One region of the Streptomyces sclerotialus genome, then DNA from elsewhere that is predicted to be linked to it. Evidence: predicted binding sites of a transcription regulator. Region 1 holds the regulator's gene; the other holds the start of a gene.
The links. Region 1 encodes HspR, which represses chaperone genes until heat shock. Its sites were predicted from a motif close to TTGAGNNNNNNNNNCTCAA; they were not measured.
Positions count from the first base shown of each region.

Region 2: a site for HspR is predicted at 1,943-1,961, ahead of lon (endopeptidase La). Genes of this name have one in related genera too.

Region 1 is NZ_JBFOHP010000002.1:4,134,930-4,139,057, forward strand. It holds gene AAC944_RS18390 (Uma2 family endonuclease) at 1-131, shown strand, start outside; gene AAC944_RS18395 (PPOX class F420-dependent oxidoreductase) at 190-594, shown strand; gene AAC944_RS18400 (hypothetical protein) at 716-1,120, shown strand; gene AAC944_RS18405 (heat shock protein transcriptional repressor HspR) at 1,232-1,690, opposite strand; gene dnaJ (molecular chaperone DnaJ) at 1,693-2,865, opposite strand; gene grpE (nucleotide exchange factor GrpE) at 2,905-3,549, opposite strand; gene dnaK (molecular chaperone DnaK) at 3,546-4,128, opposite strand, start outside.
Region 2 is NZ_JBFOHP010000002.1:5,530,898-5,535,025, forward strand. It holds gene AAC944_RS24595 (sensor histidine kinase) at 1-229, opposite strand, end outside; gene AAC944_RS24600 (response regulator transcription factor) at 226-966, opposite strand; gene AAC944_RS24605 (spermidine synthase family protein) at 1,091-1,786, opposite strand; gene lon (endopeptidase La) at 1,984-4,128, shown strand, end outside.

The DNA.
Region 1 (4,128 bases):
AGTCAACGATCACTCTGTTCAGCGAGCCGGCTGACGGCGACTACGTCGAGGTCCACTCGGTGCCCTTCGGCAAACCCCTCCCCCTCCCCGCCCCCTTCTCCTTCGACCTCGACACCGGCGAATTCCTCTGACCGGCGGGCCGCCGGACCGCGCCGGCTCCCCCACCGCACCGCCCCGTAAGGTGCAGGCATGGCCCAGGATCTCCAGAACCCCGACCCCGCGTACCTCGCCTTCTGGCAGGAGCGGCACGTCTGCACGCTGACCACGATGCGGCCGGACGGGACGCCGCACGTCGTGCCGGTGGGGGTGACGTTCGACCCCGAGCAGGGCCTGGCCCGCGTCATCACGAGCAAGGGCACCACCAAGGCACGCAACGTCCTGTCCAGGGGCGACGGCGGCGCGCGCGTCGCGGTCTGCCAGATGCAGGGGCGCCGGTGGGCGACCCTGGAGGGGCTGGCGACGGTCCGTACGGACGAGGCCGACGTGCGCGACGCGGAGGCCCGGTACGCCGTACGGTACGAGCGGCAGCCGCGGCCCAACCCCGAGCGCGTCGTCATCGAGATCCGGGTGACGAAGATGCTGGGACGGGTCTGAGGACACGCACCACCGCGCCGGCCCTGCACAGCGGGCATCGGCCCCCCGGCGCAGCACCGCCCCCCCCGCTCGGCCCGCGGGGTATCGTCACCTCCACAGTCGCCACGTCCCGGGGGGCAGGATGAATGCGGTGCGAGTGACGGCCATCGCGTGCCTGATGCCGCTCTCGGAGCTGGACGACGATCCCTTCCTGGTGGACGACCGCAGCCAGCACGAGATGTGCGCCCGCTGGGCCGAGGACCGCACCTACCGCCTCACCTGCCGGCTGAGCCTCCACCACCTGCGCGCCGACCACTGCGCCCTGTGGCAGGACGTGGAAGCGGGGCTGGTCGACGTCTTCGTCGTACCGAACCGCCGCGCCCTGGAGAACGCCGTCGACTCCGCCGGGGAGTTCACCGGCCGCTGCGCCGCGGCCGGCGTCCGCCTGGAGACCGCCGACGGGGCCGAACCGGTCTACACCGCGGAGATGAAGTCCCGGGTGCACCGCCGGCTCTCGATGCCGACGGCCGGGTACAACGGCTGCTGAGAGCCTGTGTCATCACCCCGGTCGGATCAGCCGGACCCGTTCCGCGCCCGCGCCCGGACGCGAACGGGCCGGGGCCCGAAGACCCCGGCCCGCCCTGTCAGGGCACAGCGGCTACTCGGACGACCGCTTCGGCCGCCACACGACCAGCGCGCTGGTGTGCTGCACGTCCTGGTACGGCACCAGGTCGCGGCGGTAGCTGGCGTGCACCGCCGCCTCCCGCTGCTGGATCGCCGCGGCGGCACCCTCCACCGCGCTCTGCAGCTCGGCGACCCGCTGCTGGAGCGCCGCGACCTGATTCTCCAGTTCGATGATGCGCTTGATGCCCGCGAGGTTGATGCCCTCGTTCTGCGACAGCTGCTGCACCTGCCGGAGCAGCTCGATGTCCCGCGCCGAGTACCGCCGGCCGCGCCCGGCCGTACGGTCCGGGGAGACCAGACCGAGCCGGTCGTACTGGCGCAGCGTCTGCGGATGCAGTCCGGAGAGCTGAGCCGCGACGGAGATGACGTACACCGGCGACTCATCGGTCAGTTCATATGGGTTACGACTGCGCCGTCCGCCCCGGCTGTCCATCATCAAGCCCCCTTCGCGGCCTGGAAGAGCTCCGATCGCGGGTCCTGGCCCGCGGTCGCCTGGCGATAGGCCTCCAGCGACTCGCGTGCCTTGTCACCGAGGTCCTTGGGCACGACCACCTCGATGGTGACCAGGAGGTCGCCCCGGGTGCCGTCCTTGCGCGCCGCACCCTTGCCGCGGGCACGCATCGTCCTGCCGTTCGGCGTCCCGGCCGGTATTTTCAGGGTGACCGGCGGTCCGCCGAGGGTCGGGACCTTCACCTCGCCGCCGAGCGCGGCCTCCGGGAAGGTGACCGGCACGGTGACGGTGAGGTTGTCGCCCTTGCGCCCGAAGACCGGGTGCGCGTCGACGTGCACGACGACGTACAGGTCGCCGTTGGGCCCGCCGCGCTCGCCCGGCGCGCCCTTGCCGCGCAGCCGGATCCGCTGCCCGTCGGAGACGCCCGCGGGGATGCGCACCTGCATCGTGCGCGCGCTGGTGGCGCGTCCGCTGCCCTTGCACACGTCGCAGGGGTGCTCCGCGATCAGGCCGCGGCCCTTGCAGTCGGCGCACGGGTCGGTGAGCGAGAAGCCGCCGCCCGCGCCCCGGCTGACCTGCCCCGTACCCACGCAGGTCGGGCAGACCCGCGGGGTGCCGTTCTTGTCACCCGTACCGGAACAGGCCTTGCAGGGGGCCTGGCTGGACATCCGCAGCGGGACCGTGGCCCCGTCCACCGCCTCGGTGAAGCTGAGCGTCACCTCGGACTCGATGTCCTGGCCGCGGCGCGGCTGGGTACGCGTCCCCGCGCCGCCGCCCCGGTTGAACAGGCCGCCGAAGACGTCCCCGAGGCCGCCGCCGAACCCGCCGGCGCCGCCCTGCGCGCCCCCGAAGAGGTCACCCAGGTCGAAGTTGAAGCTGCCGCCGCCGGCGCCGCCGGGGCCGGCACGGAAGCCGCCGTTGCCGAACAGCGCCCGCGCCTCGTCGTACTCCTTGCGGCGCTTGGGGTCGCCCAGGACGTCGTTCGCCTCGGAGACCTCCTTGAAGCGCTCCTCGGCCTTGGGGTCGCCCTTGTTGGCGTCCGGGTGGTTCTCCCGGGCCAGCTTGCGGTACGCCTTCTTGATCTCGGCGTCGGTGGCGTCCTTCGGGACGCCGAGGACCTTGTAGTAGTCCTTCTCGACGAAGTCCTTGGTGCTCATCCCCGACGTCCCTCCTCCCGTACTGTCCTGCTTCTCACGTCAGCCCTCGTCCGGGCCACCGCTCTCCTCGTCCGACTTCTCCTCGGACTTGGCGGGCTGTGCCCCCGGCTGGGGCTCGGCGACCGCGACCCGCGCAGGGCGAATCGTTCGCTCGCCGATCCGATACCCCGGCTGCAGGATCGCAACGCACGTCGTCTCCGTGACGTCCGGTGCGTACGAGTGCATCAGCGCCTCGTGGATCGTCGGGTCGAAGGGCTCGCCCTCCTTGCCGAACTGCTGCAGACCGAGCTTGGCCACGACCGTCTCGATCGACTCGCCGACCGACTTGAAGCCGCCGACCAGCTCGCCGTGCTCGCGGGCCCGGCCGATGTCGTCGAGGACCGGCAGGAGCTCGGACAGGAGGTTCGCCGCGGCGATCTCCTTGACCGTCACCCGGTCCCGCTCCACCCGCCGGCGGTAGTTCTGGTACTCGGCCTGCAGCCGCTGGAGGTCCGCGGTGCGCTCGTTCAGCGCGGTGCGCACCTGGTCCAGCTGGGCCGTCAGACCGACGTCCTGATTCGCGTCCCCGGCCGGGGCCGGGCCCGCCTTGTCGGCGGACCCGGCGCCCTGCGCCGCATCGTCAGGGGCTGCGGCGTCAGAGGGGACGTCAGGCTTCTCGTCAAAGCCCGGGGTCTCCTCCGTCACGCGGCACCGTCCTTCTTGGGCTTCTCGTCGTCCACGATCTCGGCGTCGACGACATCGTCCTCGGCCTTGGCCTGCTCGCCACCGGCGGCACCTTCGGCACCGCCCGCGGCCTGCGCGCCCTGGGCGTCGGCGTACATGGCCTGACCCAGCTTCTGCGAGACGGCCGCGACCTTCTCCGTGGCGGTACGGATCTCGGCCGTGTCCTCGCCCTTGAGCTTCTCCTTCAGCTCGCCGACGGCGGTCTCGACCTCGGTCTTCACCTCGGCGGGAACCTTCTCCTCGTTGTCCTTGAGGAACTTCTCCGTCTGGTAGACGAGCTGCTCGCCCTGGTTGCGGGTCTCGGCGGCCTCACGGCGCTTGTGGTCCTCGTCCGCGTAGCGCTCGGCCTCCTCGCGCATGCGGTCGACCTCTTCCTTCGGGAGCGAGGAGCCGCCGGTGACGGTCATCTTCTGCTCCTTGCCCGTGCCCAGGTCCTTCGCGGTCACGTGCATGATGCCGTTGGCGTCGATGTCGAAGGAGACCTCGATCTGCGGGACGCCACGCGGGGCCGGCGGCAGACCGGTCAGCTCGAACATGCCG
Region 2 (4,128 bases), 1.4 Mb from region 1:
GCGCGACGAACTGGGTGATCAACAGCGAGGCGATGATCGAGAAGACCGTGATGACCCGCAGCTCCGTCGCCGAGTGGAACGCGACGAGCACCAGCAGGGTCGTGATGATCACCGAAACGGTGACCAGCGCGCCGAGCGCCGCCTTGACCGACCGGTACGGATCGAGCGGGCGCATGGCCTCCCAGGCGCGCTGCCAGAGCTCACGTGCCAGGGGTCGGAGCGACCTCATGCCGGCGGGGTCTCCAGCGCGTACCCGACGCCGTGGACCGTGCGGATGCGCTCGGCGCCGATCTTCCGGCGCAGCGCCTTGATGTGGCTGTCGACCGTACGGGTGCCGGAGGCGTCCGCCCAGTCCCAGACCTCGGCGAGCAGCTGCTCACGGGAGAGGACGGCGCGCGGGGTGTTGGCGAGGCAGACCAGCAGGTCGAACTCGGTGGGGGTGAGGTGCACGTCGGCGCCGCGTACCCGGACCCGCCGCTGCGCGTGGTCGATCTCCAGTTCACCCAGGCGCAGGATGCCGCTGCGCGGGGTGTGCGCGGCGAGCGCGGCCCGCTCGACCCGGCGCAGCAGGACGTGCACCCGGGCGGCCAGCTCCCGCATGGAGAACGGTTTGGTCATGTAGTCGTCGGCGCCGACGCCGAGACCGACCAGCATGTCCGTCTCGTCGTCCCGCGCGGTGAGCATCATCACCGGGACCGGCCGCTGGGCCTGCACCCGGCGGCACACCTCCAGGCCGTCGAAGCCCGGCAGCATGATGTCGAGGACGAGCAGGTCGGGCTGCCAGGCCTCGGCGGTGTCCACGGCGGACGGGCCGTCGCCGGCCGTCTGCACCTGGAAGCCCTCGGCGCGCAGCCGGGCCGCGATGGCGTCCACGATCGTCGGGTCGTCCTCGACGACGAGCACCCGCCGCTGCGCGCCCGGAGTGGCCGCCGCCGCGGCGCCCTGGGTGGTCTGAGTCTGGTCCATCGCCCGCCCCTGAATTTCCCCGTGCGTGGTCGCGTTCTGACTGGCTGTGCCGACCCGCTGACCGGTTGTACCGGCTGGTCGCACAGTGCTTGGCAGCAGCGTAAAGGCACGATGTGACCCGCGGCTACGCGCGTTTCCTCGCGAGGTGGACCACGTCGGGGACGCCTCGGACAACGGGGATCTCTTCGGTGCGAACCTCGCTGAACCCGGCATTCCGGAGAGCGGATTCGAAGGCCGGGGAGGGCTGCGCCGACCATACGGCGAGCACTCCGCCCGGCGTCAGCCGGTCCCGGCAGGCGGCCAGGCCGGCCGGCGAGTAGAGCCCGCCGTTGTCCTCGGTGACGGTCCAGCCGGGGCCGTTGTCGATGTCCAGGCAGAGCGCGTCGTAGGTCTCCGTGCCCGCCCCCTCGTGGACGTACGCCACCAGGTCGGCCTGGACGATCTCGGTGCGCGGGTCGGCCAGCGCCGGGCCCGAGACCGCGTCCAGCGGTCCGTCGCGGTGCCAGCCGACGACCGCGCCCTCGCGCTCGACGACCGTGATCCGGCCCCAGCGCGGCTCCTCGGCGGCGCGCACCAGCGAGAAGCCGACGCCGAGCCCGCCGATCAGTACGGACGGCCGCGTGCGGTCACCGGGCAGGGCGGCGAGCGCGGCGTCGACCAGCAGCCGCTCCGACCGGCCGTCCGAGGTGTCCATCAGGAAGCAGCCGTTGGCGATGATCTCGAAGTGCGGGCCCCGCCGCCGCAGCACCACCTCCCCGTACGGCCCGTCCCGGCGCTCCACCGTGACGGGCGCCTCGTCGGTTGCGTAGGGGGCTGGCATGGGTGCGGTCCTCCGGGGCCGGGGGCTGCAGGGCGCCCCCACCTTACGAGCCCGCCCACCCTGGCCGCCGGACCTCGGAGAGGCCTGGGCGGCCCCGCCCGCGTCTGATCGCTCACAGCGAACAAGGCCCGGGGAACAATCTTCGGCTCATGAGCATTGAGTGAGTACAGCTCAACTTGCCTGCCGAAGGGGAGATCATGGCTTCGACGTCCACACCGCTCACCCTGCCCGTGCTGCCCCTCGACGACGAGGTCGTGCTGCCCGGCATGGTGGTGCCGCTGGACCTGTCCGACGCGGACGTACGCGCCGCGGTGGAGGCCGCACAGGCCGCCGCCTCACCCGGTAACAAGCCACGGGTGCTGCTCGTTCCACGAGTCGACGGCACTTACGCCGGTATCGGCACGCTCGGCAAGGTCGAGCAGGTCGGCCGGCTGTCCGACGGCGACCCCGGCGCGCTCATCCGCGGCCTGGGCCGTGTGAAGATCGGCTCCGGGACGACCGGCCCCGGCGCGGCCCTGTGGGTGGAGGGCACCACGGTCGAGGAGACCGTGCCCGACCCGCTGCCCGGCCACGTCACCGAGCTGGTCAAGGAGTACAAGGCGCTGGCCACCAGCTGGCTGCGCAAGCGCGGCGCCTGGCAGGTCGTGGACCGCGTCCAGCAGATCGAGGACGTCGCGCAGCTCGCCGACAACTCCGGCTACTCGCCCTTCCTGACCACCGAGCAGAAGGTGCGCCTCCTGGAGACCACCGACCCGGTGGCCCGCCTGAAGGACGCGACCGAGGCGCTCCGCGAGCACCTCGCCGAGCAGGACGTCGCGGAGTCCATCGCCAAGGACGTCCAGGAGGGCGTCGACAAGCAGCAGCGCGAGTTCCTGCTCCGCCGCCAGCTGGAGGCCGTCCGCAAGGAGCTGGCCGAGCTGAACGGCGACCCGGACGACGAGAGCGACGACTACCGCGCCCGTGTCGAGGCCGCCGACCTGCCCGAGGACGTCCGCAAGGCCGCCCTCAAGGAGGTCGACAAGCTGGAGCGGTCCAGCGACCAGAGCCCCGAGGGCTCCTGGATCCGCACCTGGCTGGACACCGTCCTGGAGCTGCCGTGGAACGAGCGCACCGAGGACGCGTACGACATCAAGGGCGCCCGCGCCGTCCTGGACGCGGACCACGCGGGCCTGGACGACGTCAAGGAGCGCATCACCGAGTACCTGGCCGTCCGCAAGCGCCGCGCGGACCGCGGCCTCGGCCTCGTCGGCGGCCGCCGCGGCGGCGCCGTCCTCGCGCTCACCGGCCCGCCCGGCGTCGGCAAGACCTCCCTCGGCGAGTCCGTCGCCCGCGCCATGGGCCGCAAGTTCGTCCGCGTCGCGCTCGGCGGCGTCCGGGACGAGGCGGAGATCCGCGGCCACCGCCGTACGTACGTCGGCGCGCTGCCCGGCCGTATCGTCCGCGCCATCAAGGAGGCCGGCTCCATGAACCCGGTCGTCCTCCTCGACGAGATCGACAAGGTCGGCTCCGACTTCCGCGGCGACCCGGCCGCGGCGCTCCTCGAAGTGCTCGACCCGGCCCAGAACCACACCTTCCGCGACCACTACCTGGAGGTCGAGCTCGACCTCTCCGACGTGGTCTTCCTCGCCACGGCCAACGTCCTGGAAGCGATCCCGGAGCCCCTCCTGGACCGTATGGACCTGGTCCGGCTGGACGGCTACACCGAGGACGAGAAGGTCACCATCGCCCGTGACCACCTGCTCCCGCGCCAGCTGGAGAAGGCGGGCCTGGAGACCGGCGAGGTCGTCATCGAGGACGCCGCGCTGCGCAAGCTCGCCGGCGAGTACACCCGCGAGGCGGGCGTACGGAACCTGGAGCGCGCCATCGCCCGGCTGCTCCGCAAGATCGCGGCCCAGCACGAGCTGGGCGAGCGCGAGCTGCCCTTCACGGTCGGCACGGACGAGCTGCGCCCGCTCATCGGGCGGCCGCACCACGTCCCCGAGTCCGCGCAGGACCCGGAGGAGCGGCGCACCGCCGTGCCGGGTGTGGTCACCGGCCTGGCCGTGACCGGAGCGGGCGGTGACGTCCTCTACGTCGAGGCGTCCCTCGCCGACCCGGAGACCGGCGGGTCCGGCCTCCAGCTCACCGGCCAGCTCGGCGACGTGATGAAGGAGTCGGCGCACATCGCCCTCTCCTTCCTCCGCTCGCACGGCGCGGAGCTGGAGCTGCCCGTCGGCGACCTGAAGGACCGCGGCGTGCACCTGCACGTCCCGGCGGGCGCGGTGCCGAAGGACGGCCCGAGCGCGGGCATCACCATGACCACGGCCCTGGCCTCGCTCCTCAGCGGGCGTCAGGTCAGGCCC